Regions from separate parts of the Neobacillus solisequens genome, predicted to be linked through region 1. Evidence: predicted binding sites of a transcription regulator. Region 1 holds the regulator's gene; each other region holds the start of a gene.

Region 1 (5,151 bases):
GGATGGTATCAGCTGAGAGGAGTCCCTTTATTTCAAATCCACCGCTGGAATCAAACGTTTCATACTCCACATCGCCATTAACAGTAAGTCCTCCTTTAATGGTGGCTGTTACACCCGTTAAACGTTCTCCCGCTTCGAGTTGACCTAAGATTTTGATTTTCTCCAAACGGGCTCTTCCGCCAATTTCCAAGGTACCCATCACAGTGGTATCCTTTGCCTCTAAGTCTCCTCTTACTTTGGCCTCACCCAGGACTTTTACCTTATCAGCCTTTACGTTTGTTTCCGCCTTACTCGTACCGTATACATGAAAAGCAGCACATTCCACATCCTGAACAATGGTACCTTCACCTCGGATACTGACTTTATCGTAGCTGCCTCCGCTATAACTTCCTGATCCATTGATGATTAAGTTTTCTATCTTGCTCATCCTTTTCCCCTCCTATTACACCCTTCTTGTTTCGCCGACTTCAGCTGACTTGTCGACGGTAAGTTCACCTGTATATTCGATTAAACCGATTTGACAATTCGGGCCAATTTTTACGTCATTCCCGCGAATGATCTTGGCCTTTGTATACTCCACCTCAATTTTGTCCCCTTCCATTAGGTCCGTCACTAATTGGTGGCGTGTAAAAGGTTTCAGCAAATTTCCGACCAGCGACTCTTTATACTCGACCCTAATGGTTCTCCCGCCTATTTCTTTTACATGGCAATTCCAAAAGATTTTTATATCCACTTCATCGGCATTTAACAATCCGCCAATAGTAAATTGAGCCTCTCCTTTAAATGTTTCAGCTTCACAATCGCCACCAACAGAAAGGGTCCCTTTCATTTGAATTTCCTCGCCTTTAAGCCAGCCACCTATAGAAGTTTGGCCCGAGATTCGCAGCTTTTCCACTTCTACGTTACCGTTGATTTTAGCGGTCCCTTCAACTAAGATTTCATTGGAGTTCACGTCCCCCTCCATTTTGCTCTTTCCGCTCACGATTACCTTTTCCGCCCGAATATTCCCTTTTGCTGTACCTAAACCATTGCATTCAAATTCATTGCAATCGATATCGGAATTGACGCTTCCTCTGCCGTTAATCAACACTTTGTCAAATTGTCCGCCATTGGATGATCCAATGCCATTTATATAAAGGTCTCCCTTTTTTTGCGTATCCATTTCCATTCCCCTTTTATAGTAATTTGGCTTTTAGTTCTTCCATGCAGCCCATCAATGGCAGGCGGGACACAACCTTTGTTCCCGTTTCAAAATGAATACTCTCCGCATTGATTGCTAATAGGCACGAAGAAACACCTAGCTTTCGGGTGATCACTAACTCACCGCTTTTTTGCTTAATCGTCGTTCGATTAGCTACTAGGAGCTGAACGATCATTCTTCCCTCTTCGAGATTTACCTCTCCGGACTGCAATAGCTTATCTAATACATATATTTCAAGTATTCTCGAAAAATTAAAGTCAGGACCATTTTTTTCAATATCCAGATATAGATTTATCGCTGTTTGCGAAACAGTGTTTCGTTTTACTAGTTCTTCAGCTGATAATTGTAGGTCTGTTACGCTTGGAGAAAACATATTGGCCAATTCATCCAACGATAAATTCTCCTTCATCGTTTGGATTTTTTCGATGCGTTTTAAGATCTTTTCTTTAGGAAAAAAAGTCTCCTGACCAGTAAAAGTGGACTTGCGAATAAACCATTCCTCGGGAATCAAGTCTTTTCGCTTCCAGCGATATAACTGCCCATATGATATTCCTGCTAAATCCAATAACTCTTTTTTAGAAATTAACTCCTCACTCATTTTTTAAAAACTCCTTTCCGATGACATTAATGTAACATAACACTGTTACGTTGTAAAGGCGTTGTTTTATCATTTTGTAAATTTTTTGGTATCCTACCAAAAAAAAAAGGCCGGACCATTAAAATGGGTCCGCCTCTATCCAGGAATACCGCCCATCAAAATGTTTTTTAGGAGGTACTTGCGATTTCTATCGGAATTCTCTCATCACTTTTTCCAAAACCCACCCTTCGAGGACCTCTCCCTTTTTCGGGTTAATAAGGGGTCTCTGTCTTACTCCTTTTTTTAGAAAAAAAATGGGCCCTCCCAATTATGGAAAGACCCATGGCAAAATTATTCTTCAACTTCTACTTCTCCAATTGATGGATAATGCTTTAAAAAGTACACCAATGATTGCAGTTCAACTGCTAAATCAATATGGTGAACCCGAATGGAGGCTGGAACATTTAATCTGGCAGGGGTGAAGTTTAAAATACCTCTGACCCCTGTATTCGCAAGGCGATCCGTTATCATCTGAGCAACAGGAGCAGGTACGGTTAAAATCGCAACCGAAATATCATCCTCGACCAAATGTTTTTCCAAATCATCCATGGACAGAACCGGAACATCGCCGATGGAAGTGCCAATTTTATCGGGTGAAACATCAAACGCGCACTGAATTTTCGTATTGTTATTTTTTAAAAAATTATAATGTAAAAAGGCTGTGCCCAAATTCCCTACCCCAATTAAGGCAACCTTCGTTAATTCGTCTTGATCCAAGGTTTTTCGGAAAAAGGACAATAGATAATTGACATTATAGCCGTAACCCTTTTTACCAAGGGCTCCAAAATAGGAAAAGTCCCTGCGAATTGTTGCGGAGTCTACTTTTACTGCCTCGCTTAATTCGGCTGATGATACTCGTTGCTTTCCGGAAGAATGCAAGTTTTGTAAAAATCGATAATATAAGGGTAATCGCTTTGCTGTTGCTTGTGGGATTTTCATTGTTTCATTCGACATATTACTCCTTCACCCCGCTAATCATTTTGTTTATATTCGATCAAGTCGTCTAAAATCGCCATTTTTGCCGCCGGATTTCTCCATTAAGTAGGTAGGGCCGATTACCATACCCTTATCCACTGCTTTACACATATCATATACCGTTAATGCACAAACAGACGCCGCTGTTAGCGCTTCCATTTCAACACCTGTCTGCCCTTTAGTCTTAACTGTTGCCTGAATTTGCAATGTATACTGATCGTTATCGCTTTCCCAGGAGAAAGTAACATTTATACCAGTTAATGGAATCGGGTGGCACATCGGGATGATTTCCCATGTCCTTTTCGCTGCCATCACTGCTGCCACTTGGGCAACTGCTAAGACATCGCCTTTTTTCATTTCCTCATTAGTGATTTTTTCATAAATTTCTTTACTCACAGTAATGCTAGAATGCGCAAGCGCTGTTCTCGCCGTTTCCGGCTTATCGCTTACATCCACCATCTTTGCTCTGCCTTCTTCATTAAAATGCGTAAACTCTGCCATAGTATAGTCCTCCAAAAAAAATGATACTATATTTTACCGTCTCTGTGTGTGAAAGTTTGAGCGAATGGTGATATTTTTTTCCAAAACGTACAATATCCTGCTTTATTGCCGTTATTTCAGGAATACGGTACACTATTCCTAGGTAATAGAGGTGAAAAAATATGATTTTATTACAAGTTAATCAATTACAAAAATACTTTGGTGCTGACCTTATTTTATCCAATATTAAGCTTGAATTACAAACGAGGGACCGTGTTGCCCTTGTAGGTCGTAATGGTGCTGGAAAATCCACCCTTCTAAAAATTATCGCAGGGCATCTTTCCCATGACGGTGGAGAAATTATCAAGCCAAAGGGTGTCTCGATCGGATACTTAGCGCAAAATACCGGGTTGGAATCAAGTCTGTCCATTTGGGATGAAATGTTAACCGTCTTTGAACATCTTCAGCAGCAAGAAAAGGCTTTGCGAAGACTTGAAGCGCAAATGGCTGATCCTGAAGTCTTTAATAACCCAACCAAATATGAGCGGATTTTAAAGGAATATGATCAGCTCCAGGTCACCTTTAAGGAACAAGGAGGCTATCAGTACGAAGCAGATATTCGGTCTGTCCTTAACGGTTTAAATTTTCAGGATTCTGCCGTTTCAATTTCCAGTCTGAGCGGCGGTCAAAAAACCCGCCTAGCCCTTGGTAAACTTTTATTAACAAAACCAGACATTTTAATCCTGGACGAGCCGACCAACCATCTTGATATTGAAACATTGTCTTGGCTGGAACAATACTTACAAGGCTATAGCGGAGCCATTCTGATTGTCTCCCATGACCGCTATTTCTTGGACAAAGTCGTTACCCAGGTCTATGAACTTTCCCGAAACCAAATTCAGCGGTTTACAGGCAATTATAGTTACTATCTGGAGCAAAAGGCTGCCAATTATGAACGCGATCTGAAGCTTTATGAAAAACAACAGCAGGAAATTGCATCCCTGCAAGATTTCATTCAACGGAACCTGGCAAGGGCGTCCACAACCAAACGGGCACAGAGCCGCCGCAAAAAACTTGAAAAAATTGAAGTGATGGACCGTCCGCTCGGGGATGAAAAATCTGCATCCTTTTCATTTGAAATTGAAAAGCAAAGCGGGAACGACGTACTGATGGTGGACTCCCTGGCAATTGGCTATGAGGGTGAGAAAGTTTCAGAGAATATCACTTTTCGAGTTTTTAGGGGAGAAAGTATTGCACTTGTAGGCCCAAACGGGATTGGCAAGTCCACCATGTTAAAGACGATTATTAAAAAACTTCCATCGCTTGGAGGAACGATTAACTACGGTACCAATCTTACTATTGGATATTATGACCAAGAACAAGCCAACTTAAAGTCCAATAAGCGTGTCCTAAATGAACTCTGGGATGACTATCCTCTTAAACCTGAAAAGGAAATTAGGACAGTACTGGGTAACTTCCTGTTCTCCGGAGATGATGTCCTTAAAACAGTCTCCTCCTTAAGCGGTGGTGAAAAGGCCCGGCTTGCGCTGGCAAAGCTAATGCTTGAAAAGGCCAACTTGTTAATCCTGGACGAGCCGACCAACCACTTGGACCTTGATAGTAAAGAAGTACTCGAAAATGCACTAGTTGACTATCCGGGAACGATTCTGTTCGTCTCCCATGACCGGTACTTTATTAACCGTATTGCCACTAAGGTGTTAGAGCTCAGCAAAACAAGCAGCACTGAGTATCTTGGAGACTATGATTATTATGTCGAAAAGAAACTCGAGCAGGAGGAACTGGCAGCATTAGCCCTTGCTGAATCACAGAAAAAGCAACCCAAGACTGAGATGGTGGA
Region 2 (5,151 bases), on a different contig from region 1:
TGACTGAACTTTTCTGTTAATTTCGATTATACCTGTAGTTATGATAAAATGGGAGCATTAATCATTTGGAGGCTTGTATGTTAACTTTTGAACAAAAACTTGCGATTATTGAATCATTCCCTGAATTGGAACGAGTAAACGTTTCACTTGGCAGGGTGAATTACCAATTTAATGAAAGTATTTATGAAAAGAAAAATGTGGTGTATCATCTACATCCCAACGGTAATGGCTTTGTCTATGCAGGAAAACTAACCAATTACCAAACGGATCAAAAAGGGCTCGTGAATATTCGTGACTATTCTGCCGAGGAACTGAAGCAATTAATTAAAGAATCGATTGCCAGTTTATCAGCGAATAAAAAAACCGTGGCAGAAGCAGCCATCATTGGCGAAAATCAAGAAGAGCGCTGGGTGAATGATGCAAATGAAGTACTTATGCTGATTCTTGAAGAAGAAGTTTGGAATATTTATTTTGGACTCAATCTTGAAGAAACTTTTGATACACTGGAAGAAGCGGAAGCGTTTTTAATGGAAGAAGGGTTTAAAAGGGCATAACATAGTCAGAAATTAGAAGAGGGCTGCTAATCGCAACCCTCTATTTTATTTAAGCTAAATTTTGTTTTTTATGTGGATTTTCAATTTGGATGGTGGCGTGCTGAAGACCGTATTTTTCATTTAATAAATAGTTAATCTTGGCGACTGTCATCAATGGCTCCGCATTATTTTTTAAAAATACATGTGCCGTAAAAGAAAAGTGGTCTGTTGTCACGGTCCATAAATGCATCTCATGGACATCCTCTACACCTTCGACGGTCTTAATCGCTTGGCGAATTTCATCCAGGTCAAATTGATCTGGTACGGTTTCCATCAAAATAAAGTAAGATTCCTTCATAATTTTGGCACCACCGATCAAAATGACGGTACCGATAACCATACTAATGATTGGGTCAATTAAGTTTAAGCCTGTAAAATGAATGAGGATGGCTGAAATTATAACCCCAACTGAGTTGAGTAGATCCCCAATAAAATGCCAGAGTGCGCTTTTTATATTTAAATTTTCCTCTTGCTTTGTACTTCGCGCGAGAACGATTGTCAGGACGATATTTACAATTAAACCGATGGTGGCGACAGTTAACATTAACTGAAGTTCAATTTCCCTTGGTGCAATAATCCGTTTGAACCCTTCGATAAATATTCCAATTGCGATGATAATTAAGGCAAGTCCATTGATGAATGATGCCAGAATCTCAAAGCGGAGGAATCCGAATGTATACCTTTTATTTGGTTTTCTTGTAGCCAAATAAATCGCTGTCATGCTAAAACCCAATGCGATGACATCGGATGCCATATGGGCTGAGTCTGATAAAAGGGCAAGAGAACCAGACAACAAACCGCCAATTACTTCCACAAGGGTGAAGAACAACGTCAAAAATAACGTAATCCATAATGTTTTCTTCGACTTTTGTTGGAATTTCACGTGATTGGGAAAGTGAAAATCAAATTCACTCATCATTTCTCACTCCTAGAATAAAAAATTCCTTCTATATCCATTATACTCCTTTAATGGATAAATTCATGATAAAAAGGGTGTCTCATTTGAGACACCCTCATTCATGCGAAATCACAGACTATTGATTCTGTTGATTTCTTAAAGCCTGTTCAGCATAAGCGACGAGACGTTTAGTCATTTCGCCGCCCACTGATCCATTTGCTCGCGCGGTCGTATCAGCACCAAGTTGAACTCCAAACTCATTGGCAATTTCTGCTTTCATCTGATCTAAAGCATTATCTGCACCAGGAACCAACAGTTTGTTTCTAGCCATGATCCATCACTCCCGACGATTTTTTTAGAGCAATTATATTGAAATTGCTCGTAATTAATCTGCCCACATCAATAAAGCGCTATCAAAACGTTAATAAAAAATTCACATTGGTTTTGAGAAAAAAGAGTTAAAATAAGTATGTTCATTATTTCACAATCTTAAGGAGTTCATCATTATGGCTTATAGTAAACCAGACAAAATTATGGAGATTACTGTTGAGAATGGAGTGAAAAAGACAAAGTATGCCTCTTTGCAAACCTTAATTCTAGGTTTTGAAGCAGGGGCGTTTATTGCTCTTGGCTATTTGCTTTATATAAGAATTACAGCAACCATGACGGGGGATTTCGCAGGAATCAGCAGTTTAGTCGGAGCTTCCGTATTCCCGATTGGTTTGATTCTTACTTTATTAGGCGGAGGGGAGCTGCTAACAGGTAATATGATGGCAGTGCCGCTGGCAAGAATGGCAAAGAAAATCACCACAGGAAAGCTGCTGTATAACTGGCTGCTAGTGACTTTGAGCAATTTTGTCGGTGCTATCTTTGTGGCGTATTTTTTCGGCCATGTAGTCGGATTAACGGAAACAGCGCCTTTCTTGGAAAAAACAGTTAGTATCGCTCAGCACAAACTGGAAGTATCATTTATTCAGGCATTTGTCTCAGGAATTGGCTGTAACTGGCTGGTAGCCTCTGCCGTATGGTTATGTTATGGTGCAGAGGATATGTCAGGTAAGATTTTAGGAATATGGTTTCCTACCATGTCATTCGTAGCAATTGGCTTTCAGCACGTTGTCGCCAATATGTTTGTCATACCTGCCGCGATCTTTGCTGGACATTTCACTTGGATGGAATATCTCCAAAACTTTGTTCCTGTCTTTTTAGGCAATGCAGTCGGCGGAACCATCTTTATAGCCATGGCCTATTATCATGCCTATCGAAAGAATGATTCGATTAAAAAAACAACAACGATTTTTCAACCAATGAGAAAAACTGCAGCAAAATAAATATAATATTATTATGTAAACTAAAAAACCGATGATCTCTCAGAATAAGAGACATCGGTTTTTTTGTATATAAGCAAATATATTGTTTCTAACAAACATTGTTTTTATAATCATTATTGTCAAACAATTTAAGTAAAAAGGGGATAGGTGCATGAAATTTGTAGCCATTGTGGGAAGTCTACGAAAAGATTCTTATAACCGGATGTTAGCAAAAACCATTCAGGAGCGTTATACAAACCAATTTGAATTGGAAATACTCGAAATTGGCCAACTGCCATACTATGATCAGGATATTGAAAATGATCCAGCACAAACGGTTCTTGATTTTAAAAAGAAAGTCAAAGAAGCTGATGCCGTTCTTATGTTAACACCTGAATATAACTGGTCGATCCCTGGTGTGCTAAAAAATGCACTGGATTGGTTATCCAGAGTAGACAAGGTTTTAGTTGGTAAGCCTGTTTTGACAGCAGGGGCCGCCACTGGCATTATGGGTACTTTACGTGCACAATTACATATCCGCCAGATTTTAGCCGGTATGCAAGTTAACCTATTCCCACCGGCAGGCAATGAAATTCTGATTGGCCAAGCGCAAACAAAGTTTGATCAGGAAAAAGGGCATCTTAAAGATGAGGCAACACTCTCATTTATTGATGCTGTTATGGAGCGATTTGTTGAATTTGTTAAGGAAGCCTAGTTAAAAATTTGGATAAAAAGCAACAAAAATCATCATGATATAAAATGTTGACCATAATTTGGAAATGTCAAGGAGGCCATTTATTATGTATACATCCATTCAAGAGTTTATTGGTGATTGGACCCATGAAGCTGGATCCACGCAAAAAGTTTTTGATGCTCTAACAGATGCATCCCTTCAGCAGTTGGTATCACCAGAAGACCGCAGTTTAGGAAAAATAGCTTGGCATATTGTAACAAGCACACCCGGTATGCTGAGTGAATTCGGGCTGAAGGTGGAACAGGTTGAGAATGCGAATCAAGTTCCAGATTCTGCTAAGGAAATTGCAGATACCTTTCGCAAAGTGACAGCCGATACAATGGAGGCTGTAAAGCAATGGTCAGATTCATCGTTGTCAGATAAGATCCATGTTTTTGGCAGGGAAATGCCGAAGGCCGTTACATTAGACCTTCTCATTAAACATCTCATCCATCATCGCGGGCAAATTACCGTCCTGATGCGTCAAGCGGGTGTGAAAATTCCTGGCATCTACGGACCTGCAAGAGAAGAATGGAGTCTAATTGGAATGGAAGCTCCCAGCCTATAATCTTATCCTTTCTCTATATAAGCACACAAATTGCGTGTGCTTTTTTATTTTTCTTAATTTTTGTAATATTTACAAATTTGTTGCTTTATGATTTTATTGAAATAGGACTTTTCAATGCTTGGGAGGGAAAAAATGATTGAGCGAGGCCCATCCGTTTTAACGTGGAAGTTTATGACGCGAATATTTCATCATTTCACAGAGGGTGTCATGATTATCGACCCTGAAGGAGAAGTGATCATTTTTAATGCAGTCGCAAGAAAATTATTACAAGTGGATTATTCCGTTCATACCATTACGGATCTCCCAAAAGACATTCAATATATTTGGGAAAATCGCTACAAACGGGTTAACTTTTTGCCGTCATTCGGATTAGAGGTGGATGTGATTCCCGGGTTTGGTGATGGTCTGGCGCTAATCATCAGAAATCAGAGCCAGGAAGAATTACCAAAGGAAGAAACCCGTGATGAATTTCAGGCCCTTCTAGATTTGGTCGTGGATGACATTATGATTGCTGATGGGCAGGGAAACATTCTACGGGTCCATGAGCGGTGTGAGAGTATCTACTGTTATTCGCGGGAACAATTAATCGGAAAAAACGTGAAAGACTTAGAAAAAGAAGGCGTTTTTTTTCCATCAGGAATTGCTTTAGCGATTGAAAAAGGGGAAAATATAACGATACTTCAGGAGACCGCTAATCATAAACGTCTCCTTGTACAATCCAACATACTCTGGGGGAAGAACGGCGAAATTAATCGGGTAATCTGCACCTCAACCGATATCTCCACTGTAAACCCTCGTTCCGTTTTTCCTATCATCGATACACATCAGATTCATCAGCAATGGCTTAAACAAGAAAATTTCGTTATTAAAAGCAATATCATGAAAGAATTTTTTACATTTGCTTCAAAGGCTGCTAAAACAGACTCAACCATTCTTTTGCTTGGAGAGTCTGGAAATGGAAAATCAGAATTGGCCCGGTTGATCCACAAAATGAGTAAACGAAAGCTCCAGCCCTTCATCCCGTTAAATTGTGCAGCGATTCCGGAAAC
Region 3 (5,151 bases), on a different contig from region 1:
ATGTAGTTTGATTTGTCGCATTGCTTTGGGTATATAAAGACATTTTTATAGGATCTGCCATTGTGAAAGTAAGGGATAAATCCTGCCATTTTTTTAAACTCTGTTTGGCATGGTGATCTTGTTGAACAACGCTTTTTAAAGGAATCTCTTCAGCCTGCACCTTAGCACCAAGAGATACTGAGAGTACAGCAACTGTTATCATAGAATATATTTTTTTTATCATGTACATACCTCCCATTTCTTTTGCTGCTAACTGTAACCATGATAACATGGTATTTCCTCAGAAAAAGAACAGGGAGATGTTAATTTATTTACAAGAATGGCGGTTATATTACGATAATATTTCTAGTCGTTCAATAAAAAAACATGCCGGGGATTACCCGGCATGTTTGATTGCTGTTTTTGCAGCTGTAGTTTTTCTTTGATAGAAGTAATAGTTTAAAGCAAATGAGATGACATAGAATCCAATAAAGAAGTAGAATGCTGTAACTGGAGTACCAGTAGCTTTTACGGACCAACCAAATAATTTTGGAATTAAGAATGAACCGTAGGCAGCAAATGCTGCAGAGAACCCAATAACTGGAGCTGCTTCTTTAGGAATAAAGATGTTCGGAATCATTTGGAATGTTGACCCTGAACCAATACCAGCTGCTAAGAATAGTACTAAGAATGCTGCTAAGAAACCATTAAATTGATGAGCATTTAGGAAGAAGATTACGCCTAGTGCTCCAATTGTCATGACTACAAATACGACTGCAGTAACTTTTGCTCCACCCAATTTATCTGCAATCCATCCACCGACAGGTCTTGCAGCTGCTGCAACTAATGCACCAAGGAAGGCAAGAGAAATATGTTCAGGGAATTGAGATTTCAATAATAACGGGAATGCTGCTGAATAACCAATGAAAGATCCGAATGTTCCGATATAAAGAATCGTCATGATCCAAGTGTGTTTACGTTTCACAATCACAAATTGCTCTGCAACTGATTGTTTTGCTCCAGGGACATTATCCATTTTAAATAGAGCAAGTAAAGTCATAATGATGATTGGAATTACCCAAACGAATGCAGCGTTTTGTAACCAAAGAGCTTGACCGTTTGCCAGAACTTGTTTGTCACCAACTAAAGCAAATGTTCCAGATGTAATAACTAGTGGTGTTACGAATTGAACAACAGATACACCCATGTTTCCAAGTCCGCCGTTGATTCCTAGAGCAGTACCTTTTTCTTTTTTAGGAAATAGGAAGCTGATATTTGCACTTGAAGAAGAGAAGCTGCCTCCGCCTAATCCACAAAGTGCAGCAAGTAAAAGCATCGTTGTGTAAGATGTGTCAGGATTTTGTACGGCAAAACCAATGCCTATCGCTGGAATAGCAAGTAATGCTGTTGAAATGACAGTCCAGTTTTTTCCGCCAAATGAGCCGACAGCAAAAGTATAGACAAATCGTAGTGTTGCACCGACTAAACCTGGTATAGCTGATAGAGTAAATAATTGTTCTTCTGAAAAGTGGAAGCCAACATCATTAAGTCTGATAGCAACAACTGACCAGATCTGCCAGACAATAAATGCTAGCATAAGTGATGGTACTGAGATCCATAAGTTTCTTCTTGCATGTTTTTTTCCTTCGGCATTCCAGAACTTTTCATCCTCTGGATTCCAATAAGTAATTCGGGCCATTATTTATTCCCCCTAATCCTTTATCCTTATTTTTCATTTCTGAAGTAGTTAATGTTTACATTGTTAATATAAATCACATGCCAACCTTAATTTTGTGACGTACGTCACAAAAGTGGTGAAGGAATTGTGAACACGGGGAGGATGACAAAAAGTTGTCAAAAAGTCCTTTTTCACAAAAAAAAGACCCTATTACGTGAAAAGGGTCCCTAGTTAGAATTACTATTTTTCTGTTTCTTCTTTAAACATACCAACATAATTTTTGGTATCGCCTGAATCATCCTTAATAGCTGTTATGGTCAACCACTCCTTGTAGATTTCATCGTTTTTCCGCTTATTCCAAATGAAGCCTTCCCAAAAGCCATCTGTTTTTAATTGCTCCCACATATCTCTATAAAAATCATTTCCATGTTCTCCAGATTGCAGCACACTTGGTGTTTTCCCGACGACTTCTTCTTGAGAATATCCGGTGATTCTTGTAAAGGCAGGATTTACTTTTTGGATAATTCCATTCACGTCTGTAAGACAAATACCATCTACTGCATGGTTGACAATTTTAGCGGAGATATCCAATTTATCTTGATAAAATAGCCATACTACGATAACCAAACTCGCTAAGGAAAATTCGGAAAGGGACATAAATCCAATCGCATAATGCCCAGTCCAATTAAATAAGATCGTCAGAATAATCGGTGGAAAAAAACCACCTAAACCACCCATAGCTGAAACAATTCCGTTTACAATTCCTGCCTGTTTTGAGAAAAATAAAGGGACTAGTTTAAAGATTGCACCATTTCCGATTCCGGCAAAGAAAGCTACTAACAAACAGCCAAAGGAATAAATAGGCAATGATGGAGTGAAAGAAAGTAAAAATCCGGCAAATGTCAAACTAAAAAAGACTGCCATTAAAATGATAAATGGATTTACTTTATCCCCCAGCCAACCGCCAATCGGTCTGAAAATGGTGGCCAAGGCAATAAAACCTGCTGTTCTTAGTCCAGCATCCACTTTGGTTAATTCAAAATGATTAACCAAGAATGACGGTAAATAAATAGTAAATGCCACAAAAGAACCAAATGTAATAAAATAAAACAAGCTTAAACACCAAAGTTTAGGATTTTTATATACTTCGTTAATTTGCTTTGATAATGGAATGTGTGCTTTTTGTTCTTTACGATCCCCAAAAAGGAAATTTAAGACAGCAAAAAATAAAACAATAATTAAATAAATTTTGACTGTTGATCTCCAACCAAATTGGTCAGCAAGAACAGGGGCAAGAAAAGAAGTAATGGCTGTTCCGATATTTCCTGCACCATAAATACCATTAATAAAACCGTGTTTTGATTTTGGATAGTACTTCGGTAGAGAGGTGACACCAATAGAAAATACGGCACCTCCAATACCCAGTAAAAATCCTCCTAAAATTAGGACAAGTAAGGAATTTGCATAGCTAATAATCGCGATTGGCGCTAAAAGAACTAAAAAGCTGATTGAAAATAAAAGTCTTGCTCCAAAACGATTCGTCCAATAGCCGATTGGGACCCTTAAAAGTGACCCAAGGATAACTGGTACAGCGGTGGCCCAAGAGATTTGGGTAGAAGTTAATGAAATATCTGATTTAATGAATGGCATAAGTGATGAAATAAGTACCCAGACCATAAAACCAGCTACTAGGCTGCTTGTTTGGACCAGAAGTTGTTTTGTTCCTCTATTCATGATAATCCCCCTTATTCCCGTTTACTTATTATTCCAAAATTATATTAAATTAGTATAAAATATACGATATGAAAACGCATGAAAAATTTCCCTTATAGTATTATAAAAGAACCCCTGTTATTACACAGTGAGGTACGGCACAATTATTAATGATTTACAGAATTTATTTCTGGTAGTATATTTTTCCTGTGAAGTTCATATATTCCAATTTAGCTTAAGAGGAAGAATATATAAAGTAAGGATTTAAAAAAATATTTGTGAACTGTTGGGGAAAAGTAGTATAAACAGGTCTGTACAAATAGAAAAATATCAACAAATTTAAAAGGGATAGGAAGGAAATTATGCAAAGGAAAAAACCATTACTTGATCCACCTAAAATTCTTGTGATTGGATTTGCAGTAATCATTTTCATCGGGGCTTTATTATTAACACTCCCAGTTTCAACAAAGGATGGGCAAGGCTTGCATTTTTTAAATGCGTTATTTACAGCCACTTCTGCTACCTGTGTAACAGGACTAGTGGTGGTCGATACAGGAACCACCTTTACCATGTTTGGTCAATTGGTTATTTTATTTTTAATCCAAATTGGCGGCTTAGGATTTATGACCTTTGCCACTCTTTTCGCCTTTCTATTGGGTAAACGGATTTCGCTTAAAGAACGGATCCTTCTACAAGAATCGTTAAATAATCTTTCAATGGAAGGTGTTGTTCGTTTAGCCAAAAGGATTTTGATATTTACTGCAGTCATTGAAATGGTCGGAGCCTTTTTTTTAACGATTCGTTTTTCATTTGATATGTCGCTCGGAAAGGCAATTTATTATGGAATATTCCATTCTATTTCTAACTTTAATAATGCTGGCTTCGATTTAATGGGAGAATTTCATAGCTTAACAGGTTATGTGGATGATCCGACCGTAACTTTAACAATTTGTGCGTTAATTACTCTTGGAGGAATCGGCTTCATTGTCATGAACGAACTTTATGAGTATCGACGCTCAAAACGTTTGTCCCTTCATACAAAGATTGTCATTATGACAAGTATATTTTTAGTTGTCTTTGGGACAATTGGTATTTTCTTTTTAGATTACAATAATGTAAAAACGCTTAAACCTTTATCGATGACAGGAAAAATTCTTGGTTCACTTTTTCAGTCTGTGACAGCGCGTACTGCCGGGGCAAATACTATCAGTATTGGCGACATGACTCAATCCTCACTATTATTATTAATAATCCTCATGTTCATTGGGGCATCGCCGGGTTCCACAGGTGGTGGGATTAAAACAACGACATTTACCACTTTAATTGGAGCTGTTTGGTCCCAAATTCGTGGGAAAGAAGATGTTATTTTTTATCGGCAAAGGATTGTTTATGAAACGATTTATAAGGCCTTAACTGTAACCTTTAGTGGACTATTTCTTGTCATTTTTGTATCTCTGATTTTAACAATAACGGAGCATGGCAAAGATTTTTTAATGATTATCTTTGAAGCAACATCCGCATTTGCAACAGTTGGTTTATCGATGGGGCTGACCCCTGATTTGTCCCCATTTGGGAAAACATTAATTATATTTACCATGTTTGCAGGAAGGGTAGGCCCGCTAACCATTGCTTATGCTGTCACCATACGAAGAAACCCGGATGCTTTCCGTTATCCAAAAGGAAAGATCATGATTGGGTAGTATGACTTCTAAGGAGGTTTTTGGATTGGCTAATCAATATGCAGTAATTGGATTAGGCAGATTTGGATTAAGCATTGCTAA
Region 4 (5,151 bases), on a different contig from region 1:
ACTGAGGCAGTGGAAGAGCCAGCCAGCCAAACTCAAGGACAAGCCATTACTGATTCAGATGAAAATCAACAGGTTGATGTGAGTAAGACTGAAGTGAAAGGAAAGCCAGTCATTAATAAAGGTCAACAGAAAAAGCAAGAAGTTGCTCAAAAGGTACAAGTGAAGCAACAACAAGCTGCAAATAAAACTCAAGAAAATCAGCAAAAGGCTGCTGAAAAAGCCCCACAAAAGGCTGAAAAGCACGAAGAAGGAAAAAAGGGAAATCATTAAGAAGTGTACAAATGAGGGGGCGCTAGTAATAGGTGCGCCTTCTTTTTTTATACAGGCATACAATATGTCCGTTATTTTTTAGTGAAATAATGCCATTCCAATTAAGGGAGAATGACCAAAAAAATGAAGAAAAAAGTAGGGATTTATTATCCTTTTACAATTTATTAAGGTATTTAGTAATAAAAAGAGCTGGCACACATTCGTACCAGCTCTTTCTTATAATGCTTAACTTATTGCCCCATGACAGTTCTTATATTTCTTGCCGCTTCCGCAAGGGCATGGGTCATTGCGGCCAATGTTTTCTTTGTTTACTTTTGGTTTCTTTTTCACATTTTCGCCGTCTTCTTTTGGATTCACGGCTTGGCCCTTAGCCACTTCCTGGCGTTCCAAGTTATTGCGGATTTCCGCTTTCATGATATAAAGGGCTGTTTCTTCTTCAATCGACTGAATCATCGCCTCAAACATTGCGAAGCCTTCATGCTGGTATTCGCGAAGCGGGTCGGTCTGACCGTAAGCACGAAGGTGAATGCCTTGGCGCAGCTGGTCCATTGCGTCGATATGGTCAATCCAATGTGAGTCAACTGCACGCAGCGTAACGACCTTTTCAAATTCGCGCATTTGCTCTGGATAGAGTAGCTGTTCTTTTTCCTCGTAGCGTTCTCTCACCTTCGCATAGATGGTTTCCACGATGTCATCCGGATCTTTTCCTTTTAAATCGTCTAAGGTAATGTCGCCTTCATGAAGCAAGTTGGCATTGCAATAGTCCACAACCCCTTGAAGGTTCCATTCTTCCTCATCCTCATGACGAGAAGCGTGTGCTGCCACATTGCGCTCGATGGATCGTAAAATCATACTTTGAACAATTTCACGAAGGTTTTCAGATTCCATTACTTCATCACGTTGCTTATAAATGATCTCGCGCTGCTGGCGAAGAACATCGTCATACTGCAGCAATTGTTTACGGGCATCAAAGTTGTTGCCCTCCACGCGTTTTTGCGCGGATTCAACAGCACGTGACACCATTTTGCTCTGAATTGGCTGAGAATCATCCATTCCAAGGCGCTCCATCATAGTTTTCATATTATCAGAACCGAATCGGCGCATTAATTCGTCTTCCATCGATAGATAGAACTGGGTTATACCAGGGTCCCCTTGACGTCCGGAACGTCCGCGGAGCTGGTTATCAATCCGGCGGCTCTCGTGGCGCTCGGTACCAATGACAGCAAGTCCACCGACTTCTTTGACACCTTCGCCGAGCTTAATGTCCGTACCACGACCGGCCATGTTGGTAGCAATCGTAACAGAACCAGTTTGTCCAGCTTCGGCAATAATTTCAGCCTCACGGGCATGGTTTTTCGCATTCAAGACGTTATGGCGAATGCCTCTTTTAATCAGCATCCGAGAAATCAATTCAGAGGTTTCAATCGCTACAGTACCGACAAGGATCGGCTGTCCGTTTTTATGACGCTCTGCAATATCTTCCACAACGGCATTGAACTTGCCTTCCATGGAGGCGTAAATTAAATCAGCACGGTCGTCACGGACTATTGGTCTATTTGTCGGTATGACGATAACATTCATATTATAAATGTTACGGAATTCCTCTTCTTCCGTCTTAGCAGTACCGGTCATCCCGGCCAGTTTTTCATACATACGGAAGTAGTTTTGGAAGGTAATCGTCGCCATCGTCTGGCTTTCGTTCTGAATTTCCACACCTTCTTTGGCTTCAATCGCCTGGTGTAACCCTTCACTGTAGCGGCGGCCCTTCATCAAACGACCGGTAAATTGGTCAACGATCACAATTTCGCCGTCCTGCACTACATAATCAACATCCAAGTGCATGGTCACATTGGCTTTCAAAGCCTGATTAATATGGTGGTTTAAGGTAACATGCGAATAATCGAACAGGTTTTCAATACCGAAAGCCTTTTCTGACTTGCTGATTCCTTCTTCGGTCAGCATAACGGCTTTGGTTTTTTCATCGTACGTATAATCGATATCCTTCGTGAGCGTACGAACAAACGCGTTTGCTTGGATATAAAGAACCGTCGACTTTTGTGCTGAACCGGAAATAATCAATGGTGTCCGGGCTTCATCAATTAGAATGGAGTCAACCTCGTCAATAACCGCATAAAAGAGCGGCCGCTGAACCTTTTGTTCCTTATAAAGCACCATGTTATCGCGCAGATAGTCGAAACCAAATTCGTTGTTCGTACCATAGGTAATATCAGCGGCATATGCAACCTGCTTTTCATCCTTCTCCATGCTGTTTAAGTTTAAGCCAACGGTTAGTCCTAAAAATTCATAAAGCTGTCCCATCTCAGTGGCATCACGGCTGGCTAAGTATTCGTTGACGGTTACAACATGAACGCCTTTGCCGGACAGGGCATTTAGGTAAACCGGCATGGTCGCAGTCAAGGTTTTCCCTTCACCGGTTTTCATTTCGGAAATATTCCCTTCATGAAGGGAAATACCTCCCATTAATTGTACATGGTATGGGTAAAGGCCAAGCACACGGCGAGCGCCCTCGCGCACAACCGCAAAGGCTTCAACAAGGAGGTCATCCAGTGTCTCACCCTGTTGGTAGCGGGCCTTGAATTCAGCCGTTTTTTCACGAAGCTGCTCTTCTGATAATCTTTCTGTTTCTGACGCAAGCGCATCAATTTTTACGGCAAGCTTATCCAATCGCTTTAGCTCACGCTTATTCAAGTCAAATACTTTATCTAAGATCCCCATTAAGTAATGAACGCTCCTTTTTATCGAGACTAAAGAAATCATTTCGTCAAACGTCTTTTTAAAAATAAATAGTCATTTCCATAATCATCTTACCATTTCCAGTATGGAGTGACAACAATAGAGGTCATACAACCTTGTTCGGAACTTTGTCAAATATGACAATAATATGGAAGTTATAGGTAGACCTAACCAGAATAATCCAAAACGAATTATAATGGAATTAGTATTGCATGTAAGCGTTTTAGTTTGTATAAAAATTCTAATGTATTCATGTAAACACTATTTTAATGTTATTAACGAAATCTATGTATATCAAGGATTAAAGGGCTATTTCTAGGTAAAATGTAACAATTCTGTGAATGAGTAAATATTCACAATTTGTACATTGGAATATACCTATTGAAGTCGGATACTACTGTTAGAGAGGTAAAAATGGAAAATAGATAGAGAATCAATAAAATATGGGAAGGGTGAGGAAAGTGGCCATATGGGGGAAGAAGAAAAAGATAGAAACCGATCCCGAATCTAGAGAAGAGAAAAAAAAGGGCCTATTCCGCAGACTTTGGCAAAAAGTCAAAAACATAGATTGGAAGGATCCCGTCACACGTTGGAAAGCGATGTTTGTTTCGTTAATAGCGTTAATTGTAGTGGGAGGCGGAGGTTATGGAGTCATATCCTTTACGAACTCGCCAACATTCTGCTCCAGCTGTCACGAAATGGCACCCGAATATACTACCTATACAGCTAGTGCGCATAACCAAATCTCCTGCGTACAGTGCCACATTAAACCGGGATTTATCAACATGGTAACCCATAAAATGAAATCCATGAAAGAAGTTTATTACCATGTAACCGGTGTTCCTGAACAAATTGTCCAAACAGAAGAAGAAGCGATTTCTAATCAAAACTGTTTACAATGCCACTCCAAAAACCGCCTTGTCACTGCATCAGGTGACTTAAAAGTGAACCACAAAGGACATATTGAACAAGATATCCCTTGTATTACCTGCCACCAAGGTGTGGTGCATGCGAAAATAGCCAGCCGTGGCATTAACGTTGAAGAAGTACGCGGTGAATACACCAAAGAAACTGCAGAAAAGTTAATGGAGAAGAAATACCTGGCTCCAAACATGGGAACCTGTATTGACTGTCACGACAAAGTCAACAACGGAGAAAAACCGTGGAAGGAACTTTCCTACAGCGTTCCGCCAAATCCTGAAGAAGTAGATAAAAAATTAGAAGAAAATAAGAAGAAATCCACAGAAAGCACTACAACTGAAACAACAACAGCGGGCGAAGGTACAGAGGCAACGGTAGCGGAGCATGATCAAAAAACACAAGATATCATTTTGCAAGCCATCGGTAAACAACAAAAAGATGTCAAACTCTCAATGGTATGCGAAACCTGCCATAAGAAAATAAAAGTCCCAGCCAACCACAAAGTGGCTGACTGGAGTCAAGCACACGGCGGCACCGCCATTCAAGAACTCAACAAATGCGTCAACTGCCACCAAGACTCAAAATGGATCAGAGAAATTCCAAAAGAAGACATCATCTCTCTATTGAAAATGAAGCAGCAGGAAACGGAAACATCCAAATATACACCGAACCTTACAGTGGTTAAAGATCAATCACGCGTGAACAAATTCTGTAGTGCTTGTCACGGTAATCGTCCTCCAGGACACGTTCAAAGTGATCAATGGTTAACCGCTCACGCAGCCAAAGCCCAAACACCAGAGCAAAAGGCCGAATGCTACGTCTGCCACGATCGCGAAAAACCGAAAGAAGGTTCAACAGAGGTCAAAGCACCAACCGATGTATATTGCCAATACTGTCATAGAACCGGCTTCAAGACGGATGTGAAGAATTAAACCATCGTAACAGGAGGGACTCATTATGGAAGAGGAGCGTAACGAGCTGCCGGCCCCTCCCAAGACTCGCTATAAATTATTTAAATATGCAACCATGGTGGTGTTGTTTCTAGCCGTTTTCTTTGGTCTCGGATACTTCGGACTGGAAGCAACATCAACATCTGAGTTTTGCTCCTCCTGCCATGAGATGAAGCCGCAATATTATACGTGGAAGGCTTCATCTCACAGCGAGGTTGAATGCGATAGCTGTCATATTCAACCAGGAGTAGAGAAT

Evidence for each region. The regulator Rex, encoded in region 1, represses fermentation and respiration genes when NADH is low (regulators of the CRP and FNR family bind a similar motif). The targets are predictions, from matches to a motif close to TTGTGAAATATTTCACAA.
Region 2: the regulator Rex is predicted to act here: its motif matches at 1,961-1,978, upstream of ACI3K6_RS03570 (formate/nitrite transporter family protein).
Region 3: the regulator Rex is predicted to act here: its motif matches at 1,771-1,788, upstream of ACI3K6_RS01570 (NarK family nitrate/nitrite MFS transporter).
Region 4: the regulator Rex is predicted to act here: its motif matches at 3,366-3,383, upstream of ACI3K6_RS09320 (cytochrome c3 family protein).

The regions. Positions count from the first base shown of each region.
Region 1 covers NZ_JBKFGJ010000027.1:83,159-88,309, forward strand. The annotation lists gene ACI3K6_RS21720 (cytoplasmic protein) at 1-427, opposite strand, end outside; gene ACI3K6_RS21725 (polymer-forming cytoskeletal protein) at 443-1,162, opposite strand; gene ACI3K6_RS21730 (YhbD family protein) at 1,176-1,799, opposite strand; gene ACI3K6_RS21735 (redox-sensing transcriptional repressor Rex) at 2,130-2,792, opposite strand; gene moaC (cyclic pyranopterin monophosphate synthase MoaC) at 2,823-3,314, opposite strand; gene ACI3K6_RS21745 (ABC-F family ATP-binding cassette domain-containing protein) at 3,476-5,151, shown strand, end outside.
Region 2 covers NZ_JBKFGJ010000002.1:612,456-617,606, forward strand. The annotation lists gene ACI3K6_RS03555 (hypothetical protein) at 78-554, shown strand; gene ACI3K6_RS03560 (cation diffusion facilitator family transporter) at 604-1,509, opposite strand; gene ACI3K6_RS03565 (alpha/beta-type small acid-soluble spore protein) at 1,628-1,822, opposite strand; gene ACI3K6_RS03570 (formate/nitrite transporter family protein) at 1,998-2,822, shown strand; gene ACI3K6_RS03575 (NADPH-dependent FMN reductase) at 2,974-3,516, shown strand; gene ACI3K6_RS03580 (DinB family protein) at 3,602-4,102, shown strand; gene ACI3K6_RS03585 (sigma-54 interaction domain-containing protein) at 4,235-5,151, shown strand, end outside.
Region 3 covers NZ_JBKFGJ010000002.1:210,217-215,367, forward strand. The annotation lists gene ACI3K6_RS01565 (3D domain-containing protein) at 1-223, opposite strand, end outside; gene ACI3K6_RS01570 (NarK family nitrate/nitrite MFS transporter) at 377-1,678, opposite strand; gene ACI3K6_RS01575 (nitrate/nitrite transporter) at 1,898-3,391, opposite strand; gene ACI3K6_RS01580 (TrkH family potassium uptake protein) at 3,733-5,070, shown strand; gene ACI3K6_RS01585 (potassium channel family protein) at 5,096-5,151, shown strand, end outside.
Region 4 covers NZ_JBKFGJ010000009.1:5,703-10,853, forward strand. The annotation lists gene ACI3K6_RS09310 (DUF5667 domain-containing protein) at 1-270, shown strand, start outside; gene secA (preprotein translocase subunit SecA) at 496-3,006, opposite strand; gene ACI3K6_RS09320 (cytochrome c3 family protein) at 3,486-4,877, shown strand; gene ACI3K6_RS09325 (cytochrome c3 family protein) at 4,903-5,151, shown strand, end outside.